Regions from separate parts of the Arthrobacter sp. B0316-5-4 genome, predicted to be linked through region 1. Evidence: riboswitches for the same ligand, from Rfam matches in the RefSeq annotation. Region 1 holds a riboswitch; each other region holds the start of a gene.
What was found. A riboswitch is a leader RNA that binds a small molecule or an ion and turns the genes downstream of it on or off. The one in region 1 is predicted to bind thiamine pyrophosphate.

Region 2: linked by a shared signal. The riboswitch ahead of AC5RU9_RS19655 (ECF transporter S component) and the one ahead of thiO (glycine oxidase ThiO) in region 1 are both predicted to bind thiamine pyrophosphate.
Region 3: linked by a shared signal. The riboswitch ahead of thiD (bifunctional hydroxymethylpyrimidine kinase/phosphomethylpyrimidine kinase) and the one ahead of thiO (glycine oxidase ThiO) in region 1 are both predicted to bind thiamine pyrophosphate.
Region 4: linked by a shared signal. The riboswitch ahead of thiC (phosphomethylpyrimidine synthase ThiC) and the one ahead of thiO (glycine oxidase ThiO) in region 1 are both predicted to bind thiamine pyrophosphate.

The regions. Positions count from the first base shown of each region.
Region 1 is NZ_JBNHFN010000001.1:363,274-367,480, forward strand. Features, by position in the region: gene AC5RU9_RS01620 (thiazole synthase) at 1-608, opposite strand, end outside; gene thiS (sulfur carrier protein ThiS) at 612-848, opposite strand; gene thiO (glycine oxidase ThiO) at 845-2,098, opposite strand; TPP riboswitch at 2,091-2,210, opposite strand; gene thiE (thiamine phosphate synthase) at 2,238-2,921, shown strand; gene AC5RU9_RS01640 (RNB domain-containing ribonuclease) at 2,986-4,207, shown strand, end outside.
Region 2 is NZ_JBNHFN010000006.1:288,570-292,776, reverse strand. Features, by position in the region: gene AC5RU9_RS19680 (Na+/H+ antiporter subunit E) at 1-126, shown strand, start outside; gene AC5RU9_RS19675 (MrpF/PhaF family protein) at 123-401, shown strand; gene mnhG (monovalent cation/H(+) antiporter subunit G) at 391-780, shown strand; gene AC5RU9_RS19665 (DUF4235 domain-containing protein) at 863-1,123, opposite strand; gene AC5RU9_RS19660 (NUDIX hydrolase) at 1,160-1,849, opposite strand; TPP riboswitch at 2,049-2,185, shown strand; gene AC5RU9_RS19655 (ECF transporter S component) at 2,263-2,883, shown strand; gene AC5RU9_RS19650 (ABC transporter ATP-binding protein) at 2,883-4,207, shown strand, end outside.
Region 3 is NZ_JBNHFN010000002.1:813,883-818,089, reverse strand. Features, by position in the region: gene AC5RU9_RS08080 (Rne/Rng family ribonuclease) at 1-2,027, shown strand, start outside; TPP riboswitch at 2,202-2,300, shown strand; gene thiD (bifunctional hydroxymethylpyrimidine kinase/phosphomethylpyrimidine kinase) at 2,291-3,805, shown strand; gene rplU (50S ribosomal protein L21) at 4,181-4,207, shown strand, end outside.
Region 4 is NZ_JBNHFN010000001.1:17,812-22,018, forward strand. Features, by position in the region: gene AC5RU9_RS00110 (VOC family protein) at 1-524, opposite strand, end outside; gene AC5RU9_RS00115 (amidohydrolase family protein) at 604-1,686, opposite strand; TPP riboswitch at 1,771-1,878, shown strand; gene thiC (phosphomethylpyrimidine synthase ThiC) at 1,922-3,721, shown strand; gene AC5RU9_RS00125 (alpha/beta fold hydrolase) at 3,704-4,207, opposite strand, start outside.

The DNA of each region.
Region 1 (4,207 bases):
GCCAGCGCCGCATCGGAAGCGGTTCCGATCCCGGCGTCGAGAACCACGGGCACCGACGCCCGTGACACGATCAGCTCAATGTTGTGCGGGTTCAGGATGCCCAGGCCCGTGCCAATGGGTGAGCCAAGGGGCATCACCGCGGTGGCGCCCAGGTTTTCCAGCCGCAGGGCAAGGACGGGGTCGTCATTGGTGTAAGCGAAGACCTTGAATCCGCGGTTCACCAGCTGCTCTGTGGCTTCCACGAGTTCCACGGCATCGGGCAGGAGTGTGTGCTCGTCCGCGATGACTTCCAGCTTCACCCAATCGGTCTCCAGCGCCTCACGGGCAAGTTCGGCGGTCATCACAGCGTCCTTCGCTGTGAAGCAGCCCGCCGTGTTGGGCAACACCCGGATTTTGTGGTCCACCAGGAGCTGGAAGAGTGACCCTGTTTCGGCCGGGGAATAGCGCCGCATGGCAACAGTGGTCAGCTCCGTACCCGAGGCCAGGAGCGCAGCACCCAAACCGTCCAGGCTCGGAGCACCCCCGGTTCCCATGATCAGTCGCGAACCAAAGTCGACGCCGTCGATCACCAAGGCGTCGGTGCTGGGGGCAGTGCTTGTTGTGGTCATTGTTCAGCCTCCCTGGACTGCGGTAACGAGTTCGAGTTCATCGCCGTCGGCGAGCGCTGTTGCCGCCCACTGGCTGCGTGGCACCACCTCGGAATTGCGCGCGACGGCGACACCCAGCTTGCCGCCGTCGGCCGCCTGTCCGCGGTGGTCCAGGACGCGGCCTGTGATGGCGGTGACGAGCGTGCTGACAGAGGCGTCATCGGCCACTGCATGGTCGGATCCATTGAGTTTGATGTTCATGCGGTTTCCTTGCTGCGGACGTGTGCTGGGATGAAGTTCCGTGGATCGGGGGCGCTAGCCTTAAAGCGGTCTGGGCGGAAAGGGGCCCACCGTGGATCGGCCGACCCGTTGATCAGTTCCCCGACAATCCTTGCGGCTACCGGTGTCAGCAGGACTCCGTGACGGAAGAACCCGGTGGCAACCACCAACCCCTCGATGTCGCCCTTGGTTCCGGCGACGCGGCCAAGCAACGGCGCGTTGTCCGGCGTCCCTGGCCTGGCCCGGGCAGTTGCCTCGAGGAGTTCCAGTTCCGCGACCGCGGGGACCATGACCTGGGCGTCGCGCAGGAGCTGGTACACGCCACCGGCCGAGACGGCATTGGACGCTGTGGACAGTCCGTCCTCACGCTGGGTAGCGCCGATCACCACCGTCCCGTCGTCGCGGGGGACGACGTACACCGGAACACCCCGCACTATCCCCCGCACGGTGGAGGTGACCAGTGGTTGCAGGCTTTCCGGAACCCGAAGCCTGAGGATGTCGCCATACACCGGCCGCAGGGGAAGCGTGAGTCCTTCAGGCAGGCCCTTCAAGCCGGCGGCGCCGACCCCGTTGGCGACCACGGTCTCGGCGGCCACCACGCTGACGCCCGAATCGAGTTCGACTCCTGCAACCCGCCCCTCGTCCCACAGCACGCGCTTCGCCAGGGCTTCCAGGGCGAACCCATTGTTCGCCCCCGTGACCCAGGTGGGATCGTCCGGCGAATGCGCGGCCAGCCCGGCCAGGAGGCAGTCCGCGAGCCTGCGCGGGTCCACCTGGTGGTCGGCGGGGATGTCGAAGGCGCAGGAAATTTGTGGACTGAGCAGGGGTTCACGCTCCCTCGCGTCCCGAAGGGCAAGGGGTTCCACGCCCAGGCCGGCAGCCTTCTGTACCGCACGGAGGTCTGCGAGCGCCCGTCGGTCGGCGGCGTCGGCACCCACGGCGAGGGTCGGCGTCGTGCGATATCCGGCGGCGTCCCCGCCTCCGGTGAGTGTGGCGACAAAAGGCGGCCACAGCCGCGAGGATTCGACCATGAGTTCCAGGAGATCTTCTTCCTGGTAGTGCAGTTCACTGACGGGTGCCAACATCCCGGCAGCTGCGAAGGTTGCGCCGCTGGCGGGGTGGGGGTCGATGAGGACGACTGAGCGGCCCAGCCTGCGCGCCTGGTGGGCGATGCCCAATCCGATGATGCCGCCGCCGATGATGGCCACATCTGCATGAATGGCGTCTGCCATGTGTTCCCTTCCCTACGCCGGTATTAGCCGGATCAGGTCAAGCGGTCGGCTCTGAAGCCCTCTCAGCCGGACGGTCACAAAGTCGAACGTCGCGGCTCCCGCAGTACGTGCCCAGTTTAGAGGAACTACTCTGGTTCCCATGACCCAGCCTGTATCCCTCGCCTCAGCCCGACTCTATTTGTGCACCGATGCCCGGAAGCGGCAGGGCGACTTCGAAGACTTCGTAGATGCCGCCTTCGAGGGTGGGGTGGACATTATCCAGCTCCGGGACAAGTCGATCGAGGCAGCCGAAGAACTGGAGCTGTTGGCCATCCTGCGCAGTGTGGCCGAGCGGCATGGACGGCTGTGGGCTGTCAACGATCGGGCCGATATTGCCAGTGTTTCCGGGGCTCCTGTGTTCCACGTGGGCCAGAAGGACCTGCCCTTGACTATTGCCCGGACCTTCCTCCCCTCCCCTGCCGCGATCGGACTTTCCACGCACACTCCGGAGCAGGTCAATGCTGCCCTCGCCGCTTCGACGGGCGACGGTGGCCTGGACTACTTCTGTGTTGGTCCGGTCTGGGCGACACCCACCAAACCGGGGCGCGAAGCAGTAGGGCCGGACCTGGTCACATATGCCGCAGAAGCGATGAAGCGTGCCGACGAAGCGACAGCTGGTGCGGTGCAGCTGCCTTGGTTCGCGATCGGGGGCATTGACCTGAGCAACGTGGAACAGGTCCTTGCTGCGGGAGCCAGCAGGATCGTCGTCGTCCGCGCCATCACGGAAGCTGGAGACCCGACGGCTGCGGCCAAGTCGCTGCTGCAGGCATTGGACTCCATCTAGGGAATCGTCCACCTTGCGGCCTTGACATGGTGTGATCCCCGAAATGCGGGATAACCTGATTTTCGTGTCACATCATCGGATTGCACCCAACGTCGACGACTCGTCGGACCAGCTCGCAGCGGCCCTCGCAGCACTGCGGACGGAGCTGGAACTCCCAGGCGCCTACCCCGCGGGCGCAGTGGAGGAAGCCCAAAGAGCGGTGGCAGACCGGAAGCTGCCGGAACGCGACCTTCGGGATATTCCGTTTGTCACCATCGATCCCGCGACGTCGACAGACCTGGACCAGGCGCTGTTCATAGAGCGCGCCGGCCACGGTTACAAGGTCCTCTATGCGATCGCCGATGTCCCTTCCTTCGTGGCTCCCGGGGGCGCCCTCGACGCGGAGACACGCCAGCGCGGACAGACCTTCTACGCCCCGGATGGTCGGATTCCCTTGCACCCGGAAGTCATCAGCGAACATGCGGGAAGCCTGCTGGCAGAGCAGGACTGTGGCGCCTTCGTCTGGGATTTCGTCCTGGACGCGAAGGCCGAAGCGGTGACGGTGACAGTAGGCCGCGCCACCGTGCGCAGCCGGGCCAAGCTAAGTTACAAGGGCGTCCAGGAGCAGATCGACGACGGGACGGCACCGCCCGTACTGCAACTCCTCAAGGAAGTGGGGTTGAAGCGGGTTGAACTCGAACGCCTCCGCGGCGGCGCGAGCCTGAACATGCCCGAACAGGAGATCGTCCAAGCGACCGACGGCGGCGGCTACAGGATCGTTGCTGCCCCGTCGTTGCCGGTGGAGGACTGGAACGCCCAGATTTCACTGATGACCGGGATGGCGGCGGCCCAGCTGATGCTGGACGGAAAAGTTGGCATCCTGCGCACCATGCCCGCACCGGATGAACGCTCACTGCAGCACTTCAAGAGGCAGACCACCGCCCTCGGCAAACCATGGGACGGCCGGATTACCTACGGAGAATACCTGCGGACCCTGGACGCATCGGATCCGAAGCAACTCGCCATCCTGCACTCAGCCGGGACCCTGTTCAGGGGTGCCGGCTACACACCGTTCGATGGCGAGGTGCCGGCCGACGTCATCCAGGCAGCCATCGGCGCTCCGTATGCGCACACCACGGCGCCTTTGCGCCGCCTGATCGACCGGTTCGTACTGGTGATCTGCGAGGCGCTGAGCAACGGCCACGACATCCCTGCCTGGGCCCGGGAGGCCTTGCCATCCCTGCCCGAGATCATGGCGTCGTCCGACCAGTTGGCTGGCCGCCTCGAACGTGCCGCCGTGGACACGG
Region 2 (4,207 bases), on a different contig from region 1:
ATCGATAAGATCCGTCAGGAAGTCCAGAACATTGAAGCCGGCTTGATCCGCATCATGGGCACCCGCGAAGAAGTCCAGGCGCTGGGAGCCGAGATAGGTTCCGGAGTGAAAGGGGCAGCCCTGTGAAGGAAATCGTCCTCATAGTTACGGCCGTGATTCTTAGCCTGGCTGCTGCCGGCGCCATTGTGCGGATCGCGATCGGTCCTTCCCTGCTGGACCGGGTTTTGGCCTCAGACGTTTTGCTGGCCATTCTCGGCGCAGCCCTCGCGATCGACATGGCGGTGAACCGGCACCTGAATAACCTGATGCTGCTGGTGGCGCTGGCCGTGATTGGCTTCATTGGTTCGGTGACGGTGGCCCGCTTCGTGGCCGAGCGGAGGGAACAGAGCAATGAGTCCTGATGCCACCGGCGTGGATGCCGTCATCGATATTGTGACCGCTGTGTTCCTGGTGGTCGGAGCGCTGATGTCCCTTGGCGCAGCGGTCGGTTTGCTGCGTTTCCCTGACCTGATGAGCCGCATGCACGCAGCTACCAAGCCTCAGGTCCTGGGCTTGTTCCTCATGCTGGCAGCTATAGGTCTCCAGATGCGGACCTGGTGGGTTTGGCCCGTGCTGTTGGTGGCGTGGATATTCCAGCTGCTCACCGCACCCGTCTCGGCCCACATGGTGGGGCGGTCCGCGTACCGCACCAAGCATGGCCACCGGGAGATGCTCACCAAGGACGAACTAGAGGCCGTTGTTCAGCGGGCAGCTGCGGGTCAAGCCGACCACGAGCGTTAAGTTAACGCGGGGTCATTTCCGGCCCATCCCGAGGGGATGTAGTGGCTGGAAATGAACCCGCGTTGCCTTGGACGGTGATGCCCTAGACGATGTCCTGGGACTTCGCGAAGCGGGCGATTGCACGCTGCGTGCCCCTGCTGGCAAGCACCTGGATGAGTGTGCTCACGAATGCCGAAATCAGGGCGAAGGTGAGGGCGGAGCGCAGGCTCGTTTCCATGTCATCGTTGCCTACGGGCGGCTTGTTGCCTGTGGCCTTTTCCCACCCTTTGTTGACGAGTTTTGTTCCGACGAAGCCCGCCCCGAGGCTCACTCCGGCGCCGATCAGCTTGAAGAAGAGGTTCATGCCCCCAGCCTAGCCGCAACGGGTGGGCCGGCAACGCTAGCGGCGGCTTTCCCGTTCCTTAAGGAACGCGGTCAGGGAGCCTACGGGTGCCAGCACGGGTACGACAGGGTGGTCGGCCGACCACACGGCGTCGACAGTCCCGTATTCGGCGATTTCCTTGAGGAGATAGTAAGTGGGCGGCATCAGTTTCAGGGTGCCTGCCGCTTCCGCCGCGAGGATTCCCTCTACCGGCATCCACAAGGATTGCCACGCTTCAGTTGTTTGGTGGTGTGGTGCCATGTCCGCCGACGGCTTGGCCACGTAGAAGAACGTGTCGAACCGCTTGGGCATGTCGATCGGGGTAATCCAGTTGGCCCACGGGCGCAGGTCACCGGCGTCGATGCCCAGCCCGGCTTCCTCGCGGACCTCGCGGATGGCGGCTGTGAGCACGGTTCCGGCATTCCTGGCCGCGTCTTCTGAATCCGCCCCGATGGAGCTTGCCTGCCAGTCCGCCGCGTGGCGCTGGAGCAGTTGGGGGGCGTAGTCCCACCCGGAGTGGTCGGCGGGGTCCACGCGTCCTCCCGGAAACACCACCATCCCGGCGGCGAAGTCCATGGTGCTGACCCTGTGCTGGACGAATGCCTCGAGCCCGGAGGGGGTATCGCGGAGCAGGATGACGCTTGCGGCGAGGCGTGCTTCCGACACGACAGCGTTGCCTGGGAGGCCTGAGCCGGGATGGTCCGTCATGAAGTGTGCCCCTTTGCCGCGGTGGATGTTGCTGGATCATTCTCTCAGGTCCCGTTGCGGGGCCCGCCGTGCAGGGTATGGGCCCAAAGAAGGGTGTTCAGCGGGCCTCGCAACGGTGGAGGTGGGCCGGATTGTGACCGGGCAGCAGTCCCCACCACGGAGGGCAGGTGTAAACTGAACCAGCCCAGCAGGGCAGATTTAATAACGACAGGGGAGCGCCGCCGTCGGAACTTGCAGAGATGCAGGAGCCGCGAGGGCGCTGAGAGTGCGGACAGCCGCAGACCCTCGAACCTGATCCGGTTAGTACCGGCGCAAGGGAGTCGAGCTTCTCAGAGTGTCCGGAACCGGGCGGCGCAGGCCGGCCGGGGAATCCGGGGAGCACTTTCCCCTCCTGTAACTCAGGAGGCAGAAAAATGACCACGGTAAACGTGAAGAAGACCAGTTATAACTGGCGTGTTGTAGACATCGTGGTGGCAGCGTTGATCGCCATCGCCGGCGGCGTGATTTTCTGGGCTTGGTCCCAAGGCGCCGCACTCGTATCCATCCCCATGAACGCAGCATATCCGCCGTTGACGGGCCTGATCGCAGGCGGTTGGATGATTCCGGCAGTCCTGGGCATGCTCATCATCCGCAAGCCGGGTGCTGCCCTGTTCTGCGAGGCGGTCGCAGCTACAGGCGAACTCATCATGGGCTCCCAGTACGGCACCACCGTACTCATCTCCGGCATTCTGCAAGGCCTCGGCGCAGAGCTCATCTTCGCCGCGTTCCTCTACAAGAAGTTCAACCTGCCCACCTCGCTCCTTGCCGGAGCAGGTGCAGGCCTCTTCTGCGGCCTCAACGACTCGTTCCTGCCGTGGGGCTGGAACATCGCCTACGAGGCAATCGACAAGCTCACTTACATCACGTTCACCACAATCTCCGGGGCGATCATTGCGGGCGCACTCTCATGGATTGCCACGCGTGGTCTGGCAAAGACCGGTGTCCTGAGTTCCTTCGCGTCGCGCAAAGCCGCTTCGGAGCCCGTCTTCAACTGATGTCCGCAACCGAACGCGGCGGCCAGGTCCGGCCTGCCGCCATCTCAGCCGAGGGCTGGGGATGGCGGCACGCCGGCAGGGCCACACCCGCCATCCAAGGCCTTGACCTCAGGATCGAACCGGGGGAGCGGGTGCTGCTGCTCGGACCCTCGGGTGCGGGCAAGTCCACGCTCCTGCATGCCCTCGCTGGGGTGTTGGGGGACGAGGAAGACGACTCGGACGAGACCGGCTCGCTGCTGATCGACGGCGTTGCTCCCCGCGAGCAGCGGGGCCGCGCCGGCCTGATGCAGCAGGACCCCGAAACGCAGGTTGTGCTGTCCCGGGTGGGGGACGACGTCGCCTTCGGCGCCGAGAACCTGGCCGTGCCGCGGGAGGAAATTTGGTCCCGCGTCCATGAAGCGCTCGACGACGTCGGGCTGCGCACGGCCGCGGGCGGCGGACTGGCGTTGGACCACCCGACGGCGGCACTCTCCGGCGGCCAGAAACAACGCCTTGCGCTTGCCGGGATTTTGGCGATGCGGCCCGGGTTGATCCTGCTGGACGAACCAACGGCCAACCTGGACCCGGCAGGGGTCCTGGAGGTGCGGGACGCGGTGGGGCGTTGCCTCGATAAGACCGGTGCCACGCTTGTTGTGGTGGAACACCGCGTGTCCGTGTGGAAGGACCTGGTGGACCGGATTGTGGTACTGCAGCCCGGATCCGGCGAGGCGGGAGCGGCGGGCACTCCAGGCGTCCTGTTGGATGGGCCGCCGGAGCAGGTCCTGTCCGAGGCCCGCACCATGCTGATGGCAGCGGGTGTTTGGGTTCCCGGATACGTCCCCGCAACCCGTGCGCGGCGAAGTGAAACCCCTACCGCGCAACTGCTGCTGGCCGCCCAGGATGTGGCAGTCTCCCGCGGGAAAGCTCGCAGGAAAGGCTTCCGGACCATCCCACCCGTTGCCGTGCAATCCGATATCAGCGCCCAGGTCAGGGCCGGGCAAGCATTGACCATCACAGGTCCGAATGGTGCCGGTAAGTCCACGTTCGCGCTCACGCTGGCCGGCCTTTTGGCGCCGGTGGACGGCAAAGTGAGTGCCGCCGTCGAGCTTTCAGAAGGGGCCGGAATCGACCCGTTCAGGTGGAAGGCTGACCAGCTGATTTCACGCATCGGGACAGTGTTCCAGGAGCCCGAGCACCAGTTCGTCACGGGCAAGGTGCTGGATGAGCTGATGTTCGGTCCGAAGCACCTTGGCCACGGCGAGGAACGCGTGGACGAACTGTTGGAGCGGTTGCGGCTCACCCATCTGGTGGACGCGAACCCGTACACCCTGTCCGGCGGCGAGAA
Region 3 (4,207 bases), on a different contig from region 1:
ATTTCGTGTCCAAGACACAGCAGGATTCCCTGATCGGCAACGTGTACCTGGGCAAGGTCCAGAACGTGCTGCCCTCCATGGAAGCCGCGTTCGTGGACATTGGCCGTGGCCGGAACGCCGTGCTGTACGCCGGTGAAGTCAACTGGGATGCTGTCAACCTTGAAGGCCAGCCGCGCCGGATCGAGAACGCCCTGAAGTCCGGCGACTCCGTCCTGGTACAGGTCACCAAGGATCCCGTGGGTCACAAGGGTGCCCGCCTGACCAGCCAGATTTCGCTGCCGGGCCGCTACCTTGTGTACGTGCCGGGCGGCTCCATGACCGGCATCTCCCGGAAGTTGCCCGACGTCGAACGCAACCGCCTCAAGCGCATCCTCAAGGACCGCCTGCCGGAAAACGCCGGTGTCATTGTCCGCACCGCGGCCGAGGGCGCCTCGGAAGAAGAGCTGACGCACGACATCAACCGCCTGCGCGCGCAGTGGGAGGGCATTGAGGGGCAGGCCTCCTCAACCAAGGTGCTGGCGCCGGAACTGCTGTACGGCGAACCTGACCTGACCATCAAGGTAGTGCGCGACGTCTTCAACGAAGACTTCTCCAAGCTGATCGTCTCGGGCGACGACGCATGGGACACCATTGAGGCTTACGTAACCTACGTAGCCCCCGACCTGGTGGGACGCCTCGAAAAGTGGACCAAGGACCAGGACATTTTCGCTGCCTGGCGCATCGACGAGCAGATCCACAAGGCCCTGGAACGCAAGGTCTTCCTGCCCTCCGGTGGTTCATTGGTCATTGACCGCACCGAAGCCATGACCGTGGTGGACGTCAACACCGGTAAGTTCACCGGCAGCGGCGGAAACCTTGAAGAGACCGTCACCAAGAACAACCTCGAAGCTGCCGAGGAAGTAGTTCGCCAGCTGCGCCTGCGCGATATCGGCGGCATCATTGTCATCGACTTCATCGACATGGTCCTGGAATCCAACCGTGATCTTGTCCTGCGCCGCATGGTTGAATGCCTTGGCCGCGACCGCACTAAGCACCAGGTCGCCGAGGTCACGTCCCTGGGCTTGGTCCAGATGACGCGTAAGCGCATGGGCACCGGCCTCCTCGAGGTCTTTGGCGAACAGTGCGAGCACTGCGCAGGACGTGGCGTCGTGACCCACGACGAGCCGGTGGAGCACCGCCGCGCCAACGTGGTGGCCGCCGAGCACCACCGCCCGCACACGGAGACGCAGCAGCAGCAGCAACCGGCCGCCCGAACGGAACGAAAGCGTCGCCGTGGCAAGGGTGGGGGACAGGCTGTTCCTGAAGCCCCCGCACCGGTTCAGGTTGCACCATCCGTACCCGCCGCCACGTCGACGCACACCGAACCGCAGGACCCTGCGCGCCAGGCAAAGGCCGAGGCCACCAGGGCTGCGTTGGCAACGATCGCGGCCGCAGCACACGCCGCCCACCTGCACGACGACGAGCTTCACCGTGCAGAGGAACTGGCCCGCTCAACGCATCAGTCGGCCGCCGCCGAACCCGCCGTTCACAGCGACGACGAAGAATCAGCGGCCCACGACGCGGCGGTTCGGGAAGCACGCTCCACCCCGGTCCTGCGTTTCGGTGGCGAAGAAGTCGCCTTGCCGTTCGTTGAGCACCAGGAAGAACCCCAGGCTGCCAAGCCGGCCATGAGCTTGGATCTGCTGGCCGAGGCGTTCTCCCATCTCGGAGCGGCGCCGGAGCAGGAGGCGGCAGTAACGGCTGTCCGCGAACCTGCTGCTGCCCCGAAGGCGGCAGCGCCGGAACAGGCCGTCGAACAGGATCCGGAAGCCGCTTCGGCGACTCGGAGCCGTCGAGTCCGCCGTAACCGCAGCGCCAGCAGGGCCCAGGGTGCAGCTAACCAAACAAGCGTTGAGCACCACGAAGTGACTGCTTCGACGCCCCAGGGTTCGGCACACGAGGCGAAAGCCCCTGCTGAACCAGCCAAAAAGGCGCCCGCAGACGAGCCCATCATCCTGGGAGTCGGCGTACCGGCTTCCGAGCTCTGACCGGTTCATAAAGCTGTACAAGACCCCGTAGCAACTGCCCCGGCAGTCGCTACGGGGTCTTTGCATGTCCAGGAGGTCCCAGGCCGCTCCTCGGGACGCCAGACCTTAGGCGGGTCATATCCGGGCCTCAGCGCAGTGCGGTTCCCGGGCGGGGCTGCTTCCCGGCTAGGCTGGGGGACTGACACGGGGTGCCGGGCGTTGGGCCGGGCTGAGATCCAAACCCGTTGAACCTGTCCGGTTAGCACCGGCGAAGGGATGTCCACATGACTGCACCGTATTCCCCTGTCTACCCGCTGGTGGCTTCCGGCAGGCAAACCCCGCGGGTGTTGAGCATTGCCGGCTCGGACCCCTCCGGTGGTGCCGGGATCCAGGCGGACTTGAAGAGCATCGCGGCCCACGGTGGTTACGGCATGGCTGCCATCACCGCCCTCACCGCCCAGAACACCGTTGGGGTCAGCGCCGTCCACGTGCCCCCCGTTGAATTCCTGCGCCAACAGCTGGACGCCATCAGCAACGACATCGAGATCGACGCCGTCAAAATCGGCATGCTCGGTGACGCGGCCGTCATCGACGAAGTCCGCAGCTGGCTCGAAAAGGTACGTCCCGCCGTCGTGGTCCTGGACCCGGTGATGGTGGCAACCAGTGGCGACAGGCTCCTGCGGGAGTCGGCTGAGAAGGCGTTGCGTTCGCTCCTGCCGTTGGCAGACCTCCTGACGCCCAACCTGCCCGAGCTTGCAGTGCTGTTGGGCGAGCCCGAGGCGCCGGATTGGGCTTCGGCGCTGGACCAGGGTAAGCGGTTGGCCGCTGAGTACGGGAACACGGTCCTGGTGAAGGGCGGCCATTTGGCAGGGTCCGGATGTCCCGACGCTTTGGTGAACACGAGCGGGTTATTGCGGCAGGACGTGGTGGAGATAGCAGGGCCCCGCATCGATACCCGAAACAGCCACGGCACAGGGTGTTCGCTGTCCTCGGCCCTGGCAACGGTGCAGGTCATGACGGGGGACTGGGAAGCTTCGCTGCGGGAAGTGAAGCCCTGGTTGCTTGAGGCTTTGAGGCGTTCCGGGACGTTGGACGTTGGCCACGGAAGCGGGCCGGTCCATCACTTCCACCACCAGCAGGTCCTGAGGCCCGGCGACTTCGCCGCAACTTTGTGGGAGCAGGCCCGCGCGGAACTTGACGCGATCCATGGGCTTGGCTTCATCGATGGCCTTCAAACGGGCAGCCTGTCGGAAGCCGCTTTCGGCTATTACCTGGCACAGGACGCGATCTACCTCAATGGTTACTCCCGGGTCCTGGCCCGTGCCAGCGCCCTTGCTCCTACCGAGGACGAACAGTTGTTTTGGGCCAAGGGGTCCCGGCAATGCCTGGAAGTCGAGTCGGAATTGCACAGGAACTGGCTAAGCACCCGCGACGTGTCCGCGACGACTGGACCCGTGACCAAGTCCTACGTGGACCACTTGCTGGCCTGTTCGGCATCGGGCAGCTACGCGGTGGTCCTCGCGGCGATCCTGCCTTGCTACTGGTTGTACGCGGAAGTGGGCCAGCAGCTCCATGGCTCCTACGTGGAGGCAGGGTCCCCCGCGGACCACGCCTACGCGGACTGGTTGAAGACCTATGCCGACGAAGACTTTGCTGAGGCAACCCGGACTGCGATCAAGCTCACGGACGCGGCGGCCCTCGCGGCATCACCGACAGAGCGCGTGGCCATGGTGGAGGCCTTCGCCCAGTCCTGCCGCTATGAAACCGCCTTCTTCGACGCGCCGCGGCTGTTCTCGTGATCTTTCCGGCGCGGCATCCTGGCGCGGAATTTTGGAGGTTTACCGCGCGTCGGAGGGCAAATCACGTTAATCGCGCCCAAACCCTGTAGGCTGTATGGGCACGGTGCCGGGAGAGTCCGTTACAACTGGTGACGCGAGTCACGTGGTAGCCTCCGGACCCGGCCTCATTTGCAGCTGAAGGTCAAACTAGCGTAATCTTGATCTTCGGTGCTTACGCCAACACTTGGGTTATGCCCCTTGGAATTGTTCATGGGATGACTCGCGGACTTCGATCAGAAGTCCACGGCGTTGAGGCACAGCGCGAACCAAGCCTGATTCCGGTCCAGGTTCCGCACGCAAATTTAGTTATAAACGTCGAGAGAAGTGAGTACCCAAGTGGTGTACGCGATTGTCCGCGCAGGC
Region 4 (4,207 bases), 350 kb from region 1:
GCAGCAGCCTCGCGCTGGCCGGTCACTGCAGCTTCACTCAGATGTTGCTGCAGGAACCGCTGCGGTGGAAGTGCGACGTTGTCCATGACGACATTCTTGCCGTCCCACTGCCACAGTTCGCGGGGCTTGTCGTAATAGAGCTCAATGCCGTTGCCCTCGGGGTCGGTGAAATAGAACGCCTCGCTGACGAGGTGGTCGGCGCTTCCGGCAAAGGCGCGGGGCTCATATTCTGCCGCCGTGGCAATGGTGGCCGCCAGGGATGGCTGGTCCTCGAAAAGGATGGCGGTGTGGAAGAGGCCCGCTTCGCCGCGCCCTGGAATTTGCAGGCCGGAGGCGGGCGCCAGGTGGACAACAGGCTTTCCCGTGCGGCCCAGGTACAACCCGCCATCCTGCTCGGCCACAATATTCAGGCCCAAGGCGCGCTGGTAGTAGTCGCTCATGACCTTCATGTCGCCAACCTTGAGCATGACCGTGCCCATGGTGAGTTCGGCAGGAAGAAGATCCTGGCTGTTTGCTGTAGTCATGTGAAGCTCCTGGGTTTGAGGCTGCCGCCCTTTCGGCACCTTCTACTACTACTAAATTACTTGAAGCTTCAATTTATTCCTAGCGGATGACCTCGCCCCGCAAAACAATGTGCTGAAGTTCGGCGACGGTGTTGAGTTCGATGCGGGGATCCGCACTGCAAAGAACGACGTCGGCACTCGCCCCTTCGCTGATGGCGTCGACACCCAGCCACGCCCTGGCGCCCCACGTGGCGGCTTCCAGGACAGCGGACGGCGGCAGGCCGGCGTCGTGCAGTTCCTTCATCTCGTCCGCAATCCGGCCGTGCTTGATCACGCTGCCGGCATCGGTGCCCGCGTAGATGGTGACACCGGCTTCGAAGGCTTCCAGCACGCGGTCGTGGCGGCGTTCCCACAGCCTGGCCATATGATCCGCATAGACCGGGAACTTGGGCGCAGCCTGGGCGGAGATGTCCGGAAAGGTCGCGATGTTGACCAGCGTCGGGACAATGGGCACACCCTGCTCCACCAGCCGGGGAAGGTGCCGCGGCAAAAGACCCGTCGCGTGTTCGATGCAGTCGATGTTGGCGTCCAGCATGTCATCGATGGTGTCCTCGGCGAAGCAATGGGCCGTGACCCTGGCACCCTCATCATGCGCGGCCGAAATGGCGTCCTTGACCAGCTTGGCTGGGAAGGATGCGGTCAGGTCCCCGACGCCGCGATCGATCCAGTCGCCCACCAGTTTCACCCAGCCATCGCCGTCACGGGCTTCCTTGCGAACGGTTTCGACGAGCTGTTCGGGTTCGATTTCATGCCCCAGCCCGCGGAGGTACCGCCGGTCCCTGGCAATATGCCGGCCAGCCCTGATCAGTCGCGGCAAATCCACGCGGCCTTGGACCCAGCGCGTGTCACTGGGCGATCCGGCATCGCGGATCAACAGGGTGCCGGCCGCGAGGTCTGCCAGCGCCTGGGCAAGGGTAGCCTGGCCATCAACCGCACCGCCGGGTCCCAGGCCTATGTGGCAGTGCGCGTCGACAAAGCCCGGCAGGACCCAGCCGTCGAGCACCATATCCGGCGCCCCCACGGGTTTGATGAAGGTCAGGCGGCCGTCAACGGACCACATGCCCCGGCGCTCCTTGCCTGCCGCCACGAGCACCGTACCGCTGAATTCGATGATGTTGGCCATGGCAAAAGCCTAGCCGGGCCTTCTGACCGCAGGCCCGTAACGCACATATGACTGTGCGCCCGATGGCAGCTGTGGTAGCTTCAACTACGACCACACGGGGGCCCCTGCAGGGGCTGAGATCGGACTGACGCAGTCTGCGACCGTTGAACCTGTCCGGGTAATGCCGGCGAAGGAAGTGAGCAGTCCCTTGAGCACCACAAAAGCACAGCACAGCCCTGCCCAAAACGAATCCGTCATGGACACCGGGGCAACAGAAACCGTGACCCAGTCGCTGAAATCCCACTCGCTGGGATGGCTCGAAGATCCCAAAAACGGGATCCGCGTTCCCGTCACTGAGATCGCGCTTGAGCCCTCCCCCAACGGCCAAGCCAACCCGCCCCTGCAGGTTTATCGAACGGCCGGACCGGGCAGCGATCCGAGAGTCGGGCTGGAACCGTTCCGCGCACCCTGGATAGAAGGCCGGGGGGACACGGAGCCGTATTCGGGGCGGGAACGGAACCTGCTCGACGACGGCAAGTCCGCGGTACGGCGCGGGGCGGCATCGGCGGAGTGGAAGGGCGCACAACCGGTGCCCCGCCGCGCCGTCGAGCAGAGAACCGTCACCCAGATGCACTATGCCAAGAAAGGCATCGTGACGCAGGAGATGCAGTTCGTGGCATTGCGCGAGAACTGCGATGTTGAATTGGTCCGCAGCGAAGTAGCCGCCGGACGGGCCATCATCCCCAGCAACATCAACCACCCTGAATCCGAACCGATGATCATCGGCAAGGCGTTCCTGGTCAAGATCAACGCCAACATTGGCAACTCAGCGGTCACCAGCTCCATCACCGAGGAAGTGGACAAACTGCAGTGGGCGGCGCAATGGGGTGCTGATACCGTCATGGACCTCTCGACAGGCGATGACATCCACACCACGCGGGAATGGATCATCCGCAACTCTCCTGTTCCGATTGGCACGGTCCCCATCTACCAGGCACTCGAAAAGGTCAACGGCGAGGCCAACGAGCTCACGTGGGAGATCTTCCGCGACACCGTGATCGAGCAGTGCGAACAGGGCGTGGACTACATGACCGTCCATGCCGGGGTCCTGCTGCGCTACGTCCCGCTGACTGCCAACCGCGTCACGGGAATTGTTTCCCGGGGTGGCTCGATCATGGCTGGCTGGTGCCTGGCGCACCACCAGGAGAACTTCCTTTACACGCACTTCGACGAACTGTGCGAAATCTTCGCCAAGTACGACGTCGCCTTTTCGCTGGGCGACGGGCTGCGTCCCGGCTCCATCGCCGACGCCAATGATGCCGCACAGTTCGCAGAGCTGGACACCCTTGCCGAGCTGACCCAGCGGGCGTGGGAGTTCGACGTCCAGGTCATGGTGGAAGGCCCGGGGCACATCCCCTTCCACTTGGTCCGCGAAAACGTGGAACGCCAGCAGGAGCTGTGCAAGGGAGCCCCGTTCTACACCTTGGGCCCCCTGGTCACGGATATCGCACCCGGCTACGACCACATCACCTCCGCCATTGGCGCGACCGAAATCGCGCGCTACGGCACGGCAATGCTCTGCTACGTGACACCCAAGGAACACCTGGGCCTGCCGAATAAGGACGACGTCAAAACCGGCGTCATCACCTACAAGATCGCCGCCCACGCCGCAGACCTCGCCAAGGGGCACCCGGGAGCGAACGAGCGGGACGACGCCCTGTCCAAAGCCCGGTTCGAGTTCCGTTGGCGCGACCAGTTCGCACTCTCCCTGGACCCTGTGACAGCCGAGGCCTTCCACGACGAAACCCTTCCCGCGGAACCGGCCAAGACCGCGCACTTCTGCTCGATGTGCGGTCCCAAATTCTGCTCCATGCGGATCAGCCAGGACATCCGCGATGAATACGGTTCAGCTGAAGCGCAGGCCGCAATCGCCGGCATGTACAGCGGGATGCAGGAAAAAAGCCAAGAGTTCCTGGCCTCTGGAGGGAAGGTCTACCTGCCGGAACTCCAGGTTCCCGGCAATGCGGGCAAAAGCAGCTCAGGAAGCGTGAACTGACATGGCGCGGCCAACGTCAGCAACAAATGAGCGGATGACGTGATCGCCATCGACTGAATCCTGGGGCCGGTGCCCGCCCGCTGCTACGCGGCGGAGGGCGCCGGTTTCCTGGAGGTACCCCGCGATTTCCTCGTAGAGCGGTTCCCATCCACCGGTGAGGACCAAGGTGGGGACGCCGGGCACGATGTGAAGCGGCGCTTCCCATGGCGGTGCCTGGAGCCTAAGCCTGCGCGCGGACCTCTGGGCCTCCGGCGTTTCCAGTCCCCCGGTTTCAGCCGAAAACGCCCTGCGGAAGTATTCCCGCTGGTAATCGGCGTCATTCAGTTGTGCCCGGACGTCGAACAACGGTTCCATGAGCGCACGGTGGGAGGCCGTGGCAGGGAGCTCGGCTGTCAGCGACAAGCAGGCCGGCTCCACCAGGGACAGCGAGTGCACAAGGTCGGGGCGCTCGATCGCTGCCAACATGGCGGAAATGGCGCCTTGCTC